DNA from 3 places in the Clostridium oceanicum genome. Region 3 is predicted to be linked to each of the others. Evidence: predicted binding sites of a transcription regulator. Region 3 holds the regulator's gene; each other region holds the start of a gene.
What was found. Region 3 encodes Rex, which represses fermentation and respiration genes when NADH is low (regulators of the CRP and FNR family bind a similar motif). Its sites were predicted from a motif close to ATTGTTAANNNNTTAACAAT; they were not measured.
Positions count from the first base shown of each region.

Region 1: the regulator Rex is predicted to act here: its motif matches at 1,948-1,967, upstream of prdC (proline reductase-associated electron transfer protein PrdC).
Region 2: the regulator Rex is predicted to act here: its motif matches at 1,227-1,246, upstream of ABDZ71_RS05535 (flavocytochrome c).

Region 1 is NZ_BAAACG010000006.1:75,895-79,189, reverse strand. It holds gene prdA (D-proline reductase (dithiol) proprotein PrdA) at 1-365, opposite strand, end outside; gene prdC (proline reductase-associated electron transfer protein PrdC) at 392-1,708, opposite strand; partial or broken gene ABDZ71_RS03755 (sugar transporter) at 2,368-2,790, opposite strand; gene prdR (sigma-54 dependent transcriptional regulator PrdR) at 3,049-3,295, opposite strand, start outside.
Region 2 is NZ_BAAACG010000006.1:439,449-442,743, forward strand. It holds gene ABDZ71_RS05525 (ATP-binding protein) at 1-490, shown strand, start outside; gene ABDZ71_RS05530 (response regulator) at 483-1,181, shown strand; gene ABDZ71_RS05535 (flavocytochrome c) at 1,442-3,157, shown strand.
Region 3 is NZ_BAAACG010000003.1:58,417-61,711, reverse strand. It holds gene abc-f (ribosomal protection-like ABC-F family protein) at 1-1,227, opposite strand, end outside; gene ABDZ71_RS02045 (redox-sensing transcriptional repressor Rex) at 1,428-2,057, shown strand; gene ABDZ71_RS02040 (sulfide/dihydroorotate dehydrogenase-like FAD/NAD-binding protein) at 2,287-3,177, shown strand; gene gltA (NADPH-dependent glutamate synthase) at 3,177-3,295, shown strand, end outside.

The DNA.
Region 1 (3,295 bases), on a different contig from region 3:
AAGTCACCAATCTTTATAGCTTCTCCTGCTTTTAAATTATATTTTAGAACTGCTTTTTCACTTCCATCTTCTAACACTTCTTCAGAAACTTCTTTAGCTTCTGATTCTGACTTTTTAGCTCCTTCTACTATGTCTGGAGTTAATGGTGTTAGTGAATCTACAGTTTTTAGCAATTTAGCTCCTATTACTTCTCCTACTTTTAAACAATCATCAGGAATAGTTAACAGTCCTGAATCGACCATATCTGGGAATATATCTGGATCTTCTAAATTAGATGCTGCTAAAATTTCTCCTTCTTCTGTTCTGCAACATAATACGGCAGATTCATTCTTTAATTCTTCTGCATGTTCTACTGACATTGACATAATTTACATACCCTCCTATTTCTCTATTATTTATTTTCTACTGGAAATCTTCTAGTTAAAGTATGATCTATTGTTCTAAATATGTGATCAGTATGATGATATACTGGAAGTTTTGCTTTTGGAGCTATTGTCATAACTGTATTTGAACAATCATTACAATTTGATATTATAATTCTTTGGGCTCCATCTTTTTTAAACTGCATAACTGCAGCTGCTTGACCTGGTCATTCACCTGGTGTCTTACATTTACCAGGACCATTTCCTTTGCCTTTTGCATATACTATATTTTTACAATCCGCTACTGAAACTACTTGTGAATTCATTTTTCCTGCTACATCTTTCAATCTATCTTCATTAGCTCCACAAGCACAAACTAAAAGGCCTACTTTTCCTTTATATTCTGGTAATGGAATTGTAACTATTGCTCCACCAGATGTTTTTGTAACTGTAGATGTTTCAATATCTCCAGCTTTTCCTGTATATGGTCCACCAATTACTAGTTCACCATATTCTCCATCTATTCCACCGCATTCTTCTATTAAATCTTTTACCTTTATCCCTACTGGAACTTGAATAAATACATTAGGCTGATTTCCACTTTTCAATTTTCCTATTACTGTTATATCTTTATCTATTACTGGCTTTCTCTCTTCCACCGCTCTAGTTATATTGCATAATGTTTCTGCATTTAAAACTACACATTTTGCTTCTAAAGGTAATTGTGTTGGTTCTAACCACTTACCAAATATTGCATGTATTATAGCTCTTTCTTCTCCCATTGGGTATAAGTCTTTTAATTCTTTTATTTCTATATCCTTTGCACCTTTTAAAGCATTTTTTAAAACCTTTATAGTTTCTTTATGTTTTGATTTTATTGCTATGTATCCTTTTGGTGCTTTTGTGGCTTTCATTGCATATCTTATACCGCTTAATAAAACTTCAGGATTTCTTTTCATGAATGTCATATTATGATGAAGTGCTGGCTCACACTCTACACAATTTGCTATGACATATCCATCAGGTATATCTGCTTTTAGTTTAATATGAGTTGGGAATCCTGCTCCACCAGCTCCTATTATCCCAGCTTCTGCTACAGTTTCTTCTATAGTTTCACATTCTTTTATTTTTTCAAAGCTTGGTGATTGATTCTCAGCTGCTTTCACAACGATTTCTTTATCATTAACTTTTTCTACAATACCTGTTACACTAGTATGAATTTTTGCACCTAAACCATTTGGTTTAGCTATGCATTCTCCTCTTTTAACTTCTTGTCCTTTTTCTACTGTTGGAACATCTGGTGCTCCTACATGCATCTTTAGAGGAAATCGGTATAACTTCTCCATAAATCTGCCTCCTAAATCTTCAACTTAAGTATAACTTCATATATATATCCAAGCATAATCCATGCCAAGTTTGTTAAAAAATATAAAAACTAGTTATAATATTAACTTATAGCCATTTGTTCCATCTATAGATAAATATTATAATCACATATTCTGTTTAAATACTGACAAAATAAATTGAAATAAAATTCTTTTCCCTATATAAGGTAGGTTTTTCAAGTTATGGATAAGTTATGATGAATGTTATTTAATTGACACTTGTTTGCAAAAAATTGACACTTGTTTTAATATTTTAATTAAAATATTAAAATTATACCTTATTAATTTATTGTTTTTTAATAAAAAGAACTTTATTAAAACGTTTTCTTTAATATATATTGATAAAAATTATATTTTCTTTAGTATGAAAATAATAAATTTATAACAATTTAAAAGGTATACATTCTATTTTTTATAAATATTATATAGCAAAAATATAGTTTATAATTTAAAATACATATTTTTTAAGGTTTTATATAAAATCTTGATTTTAACATATTAAGATTAAAAGAATATATTACTAAAAACTTTATAATTTCCAAAATAATAAAAAAAGAAGCTAATAGTTCCTAACTATTAGCTTCTTCTATAATTTTAAACGAATACAAACTAGAATATTATAAAGGTAACTCTATATCTATACCTTTTCCTTCTTCAATTCTTATTTTAAGTACTCCATCTTCAACATAAGACTCTGCATCTTCTAAGTATTCACAAGGCTCTTCTACTTGAGCTTCTTCTGCTACTTCTTCTTTTGAAACTTCTTCTTTTTCATTTGATCCTTCTAATTCTTTTGCTCCTTCTACTATAGCTGGAGTTAAAGGTGTTAATGAATCTATAGTTTTAAGTAGTTTAGCTCCTATTACTTGTCCTACTTTCAAACAATCATCTGGAATATTTAATAATCCTGAATCCACCATATCTGGGAATATATCTGGATCTTCTAAATTTTCTGCTGTTAATACTGTTCCTTCTTCTGTTCTACAGCACACAACGGCTGATTCATTTTTTAGTTCTTCTGCATGTTCTGCTGACATTGACATAATAATATACCTCCTAAGTTTGAAATCTTTATTTTAAAATTTCTTATATAGAAATTTTCATATTAATAGTATAACCAATTAAACTAGACCTATGAAAATAAATATGAATTTAAATATTATCTTCATATTTATTTCAATGTGGTTCAGTAGATATTTTGTCAAAAATTGTTTAAAAATTCGACTATATCCATAAATATAATATCATATTTTATATATTGTAACAACAATAGCATTATTTTGTAATACTCTATATTTTATCTATTCAATAAAATCATACTGTTTAAGCTTATAATATAATGTACTTCTTTTTATTCTTAATATTTCAGCTGCTTTTTTCTTATTCCCTTTTGTTATTTTCATAACTTCTTTTATAATCTTTTTCTCTGTATTTTTAACCCTTTCATTTAAATCATATTTATGAGAAGAACCTTCTTTTATATCCCTTATATCCTCTATGATATGCTTTGGAACTGAATCTAATGTAACTTTCCCATCTGTAGATAAA
Region 2 (3,295 bases), on a different contig from region 3:
TAAAAATCAAGAGATTATTGCAGTTATTAATAGAAACATTAAAAACTTTCATGTAGCAGGTATTCTATTAGCAAAATATTATAAGGCGGCAGAATCTAAAGTTTCTTTAGAGATTCATAACAAATCAAATTTAAGTAGAATACCAAAAAGTATAACTGATGCAGAACTTTGTTCAATAATAGGAAACTTAATAGAAAATGCAATAGATGAACTAGTTAAAATAAAAGAGGGGAAAATATTATTTAAAATTAATTCCTATGATAATAATTTGAGAATTTTAATAAAAGATAATGGAAATGGAATAGATGAAAAAATAAAAGAAAAAATATTTGAAAGAGGTATAACGACTAAAGAGGGAAAAAGAGGATTTGGACTTTGGATTATAAAGAAAATTATAGACAAGGCTGATGGAACTATAATATTATACAATGATAGAGGTACAACATGGGACATTAATATACCATTAGAGAGGGGTTGTAATTATGATTAAAGTGGTTATTATTGAAGATGATCCTATGGTTAGAGAGATTAATGAGGGATTTTTAAGAAAAGTTGAAGGATATTTGTTGTTAAAGAGTGTAAGCAGTATAGAAGAAGGTAAAGAGGTTATAAAAGAAGAGAAACCAGATTTAGTCTTATTAGATTTGTTTTTTCCAAAAGGACTTGGAACTGAACTTTTAAAATGGATTAGGATTAACAATATTAAATGTGATGTGATTTTAATTACAGCAGATAAGAGTATGGAAACCGTTGAAGAATCATTTAGGTATGGAGTTGTAGATTATATAATAAAACCATTTACATTTAATAGATTTAAAGAAGCTTTATTACAATATATGGATAGAAGATGTAACTTTGAAAATTGTGAAAATATTGAACAAGAACTGATAGATAAAATGGTTTTAAGAGATAAAGAGAAAAATGTTCGGTGTGATTATATTGACAATATAAAAGGTGTTAGTACTCATACTTATGATAAGATTTTGCAGCTTATTAAAGAAAGAAAAGAAGGAACTATTACAGCTCAAGAATTGGCATTAATTACAGGGGTTTCTAGAATTACAGCAAGACGGTATTTGGATTTGTTAGAAAAACAAGGAGAATTGGTTCTTATTATGGAGTATGGAAAAGTTGGTAGACCTCTTAATAAATATAGAATTAAAGAAAAAAATACTTTCTAAAATCCCTAATAGGGATTTTTTTTATTAATAGTATCTCAAAAACATTTTGTCAAAATTTTGTCAAAATGTTTTATATAGTAATTAAGTTTAATTATAGTATAAAAATATCAATAAATATTGAAAACTAGTCATTTACAATATGAACAAAAAATATACATAATTAATTAAAATTGAATTTCATTAATAAATTAAATATAATTTACTTAAATATAGTTAAATTTTTTACAAACTTTTAAACAAATGAATTGAGGGGGGTTACTATGCGTTATGCAAGAAAAATTATTTTATGTTTATTAATTGGAGTTATGACTTTCTCATTAGCAGCATGTGGTAGTTCAGCAAAGACATTTGAAGGAGAGGCAAAAGGTAAAAATGGTATTATTAAAGTAAAGGTTTCTATTAAAGATCAGAAAATTACAAAAATTGATGTAGTTGAAAACCATGAATCAGATTTTACAAAGGATACATTTAAAAAGGTTATTGAAAATATTATTGAAGAAAACAGTACAGAAATAGATGCTGTTTCTGGTGCAACTGTAACAAGTTCAGCAATAATTGCTGCAGTTAAGGATGCAGTAAAAAAATCAGGAATTGAATTGAAATCTAAAAAAGGTTCTGATTCTTCTTCTAAACTAGAAAATACAACAACAGATATAGTAGTTATAGGAGCAGGTGGAGCTGGGCTTACCGCATCTATTGAAGCAAAAGAAAAGGGTGCTAAAGTAATACTTGTGGAAAAAACAGCTGTAATTGGTGGAAATACTAATTTTGCTACCGGTGGATTAAATGCTACTGAAACAAAATATCAAAAAGAAAAAGGTATTAAAGATAGTGTTAAGTTATTCATTGATGATACGATGAAAGGTGGAAAGAACAAAAATAATCCTGAATTAGTAAAAAAATTAGCTGAAAAATCTTCTGAAACAGTTGATTGGTTAACTGAAAGAGGTGCTGATTTAAGTGATGTTGGTATAATGGGTGGTGCAAGTGTTAAAAGAACTCATAGACCAGAAGGTGGAGCACCAGTAGGAAACCATTTAGTAAAAGTTTTAGAGAAAAAAGCTAAAGATTTAAAGATTGATATGAGAACAGAAACAAAAGCTACAGAATTAATTGTTGAAGATAATAAAGTTGTTGGAGTTAAAGTTAAAAAAGGTGATAAAACATATGACATAAAAGCTAAATCAGTAATACTTGCTATGGGTGGTTTTGGAGCAAACTCAGATATGGTTGTAAAATACAGATCTGAATTAGAAGGATTTGGAACTACAAATGGACCAGGAGCTACTGGAGATGTAGTAAAGCTTGTAGAAAAATTAAATGTTGAATTAGTTGATATGAAAGAAATTCAATCACATCCTACTGTAGTACCAGGTAAAAGTAAACTTATAACAGAAGCTGTTAGAGGTAATGGAGCTATATTAGTAAATAGAGATGGTAAAAGATTTATTAATGAATTAGAAACAAGAGATGTTGTTTCTAAAGCAGAATTGCAACAAAAGGGTAAAACAGCCTTTTTAATTTTTGATCAAAATGTAAGAGAAAGCTTAAAAGCAATAGAAGGATATGCTAAAGCAGGAGTAATGAAAGAAGCTGAATCAATTAAGGAATTAGGTGGAAAAATTGATATTAACGTAGCTGAATTAGAAAAGACAGTAAATAAATATAATTCCTATGCAAAAGCTAAAAAAGATGCTGATTTTAAAAGAGCAGATATGAAATTTGAACTTAATAAAGCTAAATATTATGCAATTGAAGTTGGACCAGCTGTACATCATACAATGGGTGGAGTAAAAATTAATACAAATGCTGAAGTTATGAATAAATCTGGAAAAGTAATAGAAGGATTATATGCTGCTGGAGAAGTTACTGGGGGAGTTCACGGAGCAAATAGACTTGGTGGAAATGCTGTAGCAGATATCACAGTGTATGGAAGAATTGCTGGAGAAAACGCAGCAAAAGCAGTAAAAAAATAAATATAGTATTATTATTAATTATATATAATAAAATATGTAGTTTGGATATAAAAAGTATGAAATATAAAAAAGATTCTTGTCTTTAGCAAGAATCTTTTTTTATTAGTCAAATATTATCTTTAATATATGTATATGATA
Region 3 (3,295 bases):
TTCATCTAAGTCAGATTGTTCTTGGTCATAATACCCTATAAATACATTTTTACCAACAACTTTTATTCCAGAGTCTTTAGGTAAATTATCCATAATTATCTTAAAAAGAGTTGTTTTACCTCTACCGTTTTCACCGATTAAAGCGATTTTTTCACTTCTTTTAATATCAATATCTATATTTTCAAATAATAATTTTTCTCCATATCTTTTAGAAAGATTTTCTATATGCAGTACATCATTTCCGCTTCTAATTTGAGTTTCGAATTTAAGATTTACAGAGTCTGGTTCTTTATCTGGAGAATCTAGTTTTTCCATTTTATCTAAACTCTTTTGTCTGCTTTCAGCAGCTTTTACACTTTTTTCTCTATTAAAAGATTTATATTTTTCAATTATTTTTTCTTGTCTTTTAATTTCTGCTTGTTGAATATTATAAGCTTTTAATTCAGCTTCATATTCTTTTTTTCTAAGTTCTATGAATTTAGAATAGTTTCCATTATAAGTATGCAAATGCTTATTTATAATCTCAAAAGTTGTATTTGTAGTTTTATCAAGGAAATATCTATCGTGAGATATTACTAATACAGTTCCTCTATAGGCAGTTATATATTCTTCAAGCCAACTTATAGCATCTAAGTCTAGATGATTGGTAGGTTCATCTAAAAGTAGCACATCAGGATTTCTTAATAGTAGTTTACATAAAGCAACTCTAGTTTTTTGACCACCACTTAGTATACTTATTTTTTTATCAAAATCTTTTTCTGAAAAGCCAAGACCTGTTAAAACACGATTTATTTCTCCTTTATAAGTATAACCACCTCTATTTACATATAAATCTGTATATGTTGTATAATCTTTTATTATTTTTTCATGATAATCTTTTTTAGATTCATCATAAGGTTCATTCATTAAATTTTCTAGTTCAGATATTTTATTTTCAAGCTTAATTAATTTATTAAATACTGTTAAAGTTTCTTCATATATAGAATTATTAGAGTCTAAAGATAAATGCTGAGCTAGATATCCTACAGTTTTACTTTTGTCTAGAAAAATTTCACCACTATCTTGAGTCATATTATTTGTTAATATTTTAAATAGAGTGGATTTACCAGCTCCATTTGGACCTATAAGACCAACTTTATCTCCTTCATTTATATTAAAACTTATTTTATCTAAAATTAAATCAATACCAAACATTTTAGTTAAATTTTTACAGCTTAATATTATCATCAGTTTCACCTTCCTTAACAAATATTATTTTACTATGGAATAGAAGTATTGTGTAGTATTAAACTTTTATATTTGATTTTTTTGATATAAATAATATAATATATAAGTAAGGTATTTTGAAGTATTAATGTATAATTATAAAATATATGGTACAATATATATAAGAGAAACTGTAAAGGATGATATTAAGGGGTGTAGTAATGGAAAAGAAAAAGAATATTTCAATGGCAGTTATCAGAAGGTTACCTAAATATCATAGATATTTACAAGAGCTTTTAAACAATGATGTGGATAGAATATCATCAAAAGAGCTTAGTGAAAAAATTGGTTTTACAGCATCACAAATAAGACAAGATTTAAATTGCTTTGGCGATTTTGGCCAACAAGGATACGGATATAATGTTAGCGAATTATATCGTCAAATAAGTAATATATTAGGATTGTCAGATTCATATAATATTGTGATAATTGGAGCAGGTAACATAGGACAGGCGTTAGCTAACTATACTAGATTTGAAAAGTTAGGATTTAATTTAAAGGCTTTATTTGATGCAAATCCTAAACTTACAGGACTTAAGATAAGAGAAATAGAGATACATGATATTGATTATTTATCAGAATACCTACAAGAAAATTCTATAGACATAGGAATAATAAGTGTTCCTAGTACAAATGCACAAAAAGTATGTGACATTTTTGTTAAAAATGGAGTAAAAGGTATTTGGAACTTTGCACCAGTTGATTTATCGGTACCGGATAACGTTGTAGTGGAAAACGTACACTTAAGCGATAGTTTATTAACATTAACTTGTTTAATAAATAAAAACTAAAAAGTATATCTTAGTTCTTTATCGTTATAGTATTAACAATTGAAAAAACTTAAAAAAACTCTCTTTAATAATTTAAAGGGAGTTTTTTGCATATTACTATGGAATATTTTAAAATATTATGAAATATATCTAGAAAATACAAAATATAAATAATTTTTAAAAAATTTTTCGTATTTTGTGTTATAATTTAATTGTTATAAAATTATTTTATTCACGGGGGAATAAGGGTATGTACAAAATTTTAGAAAAACAAGAAGTCGCTCCTAACATATATCTTATGAAGATAGAAGCTGTTAGAGTAGCAAAAGCTGCAAAACCAGGACAATTTATAATTGTAAAAATGGATGAAAAAGGAGAAAGAATACCGCTAACTATTTGTGACTATGACAAAGAAGAAGGATCAGTTACTATAGTATTCCAAACATTAGGTGCATCTACAAATAAGATGGCTACATATAATGTTGGAGATTATTTTGCGGATTTTGTTGGACCACTAGGACAACCTTCTGAATTTGTTCATGAAGATCTTGAAGAATTAAAGAAGAAAAAAATTATTTTCATCGCAGGAGGAGTTGGTACTGCACCAGTTTATCCTCAAGTAAAATGGTTAGATGAGCATGGTATAAAAGCCGATGTAATTATAGGATGTAAGTCTAAAGAAAACTTAATATTAGAAGATGAAATGAAAAAAGTATCCGGTAATGTATATGTTGCAACTGATGATGGATCATATGGATACAAAGGTTTAGTAACAAATTTATTAGAAGATTTAATACAAAAAGAAAATAAGAAATATGATGAAGTTATCTCTATAGGACCTATGATCATGATGAAATTTGTAACTAAGCTTACAAAAAAATATGATATAAAAACAGTAGTTAGTTTAAATACATTAATGGTAGATGGTACAGGAATGTGTGGAGCATGCAGAGTTACTGTTGGTGGAGAAACTAAATTTGCTTGTGTTGATGGCCCAGAATTTGATGGACATTTAGTAGACTTTGATGAAGCTATGAGAAGACAAACAATGTATAAGACAGAAGAAGGTAAAAAAGCTTTAGAAGAGCAAGAAAGAAAAGAAGGACATGTATGTCATATTGGATTGGATGGTGATCATTAATGGATAGAATGAAAAGAATACCAATATCAGAACAAGCTCCTGATGTAAGAAATAAAAACTTTAAAGAAGTTTGTTTAGGTTATACAGAAGAAGAGGCTGTTAAAGAAGCTAGCAGATG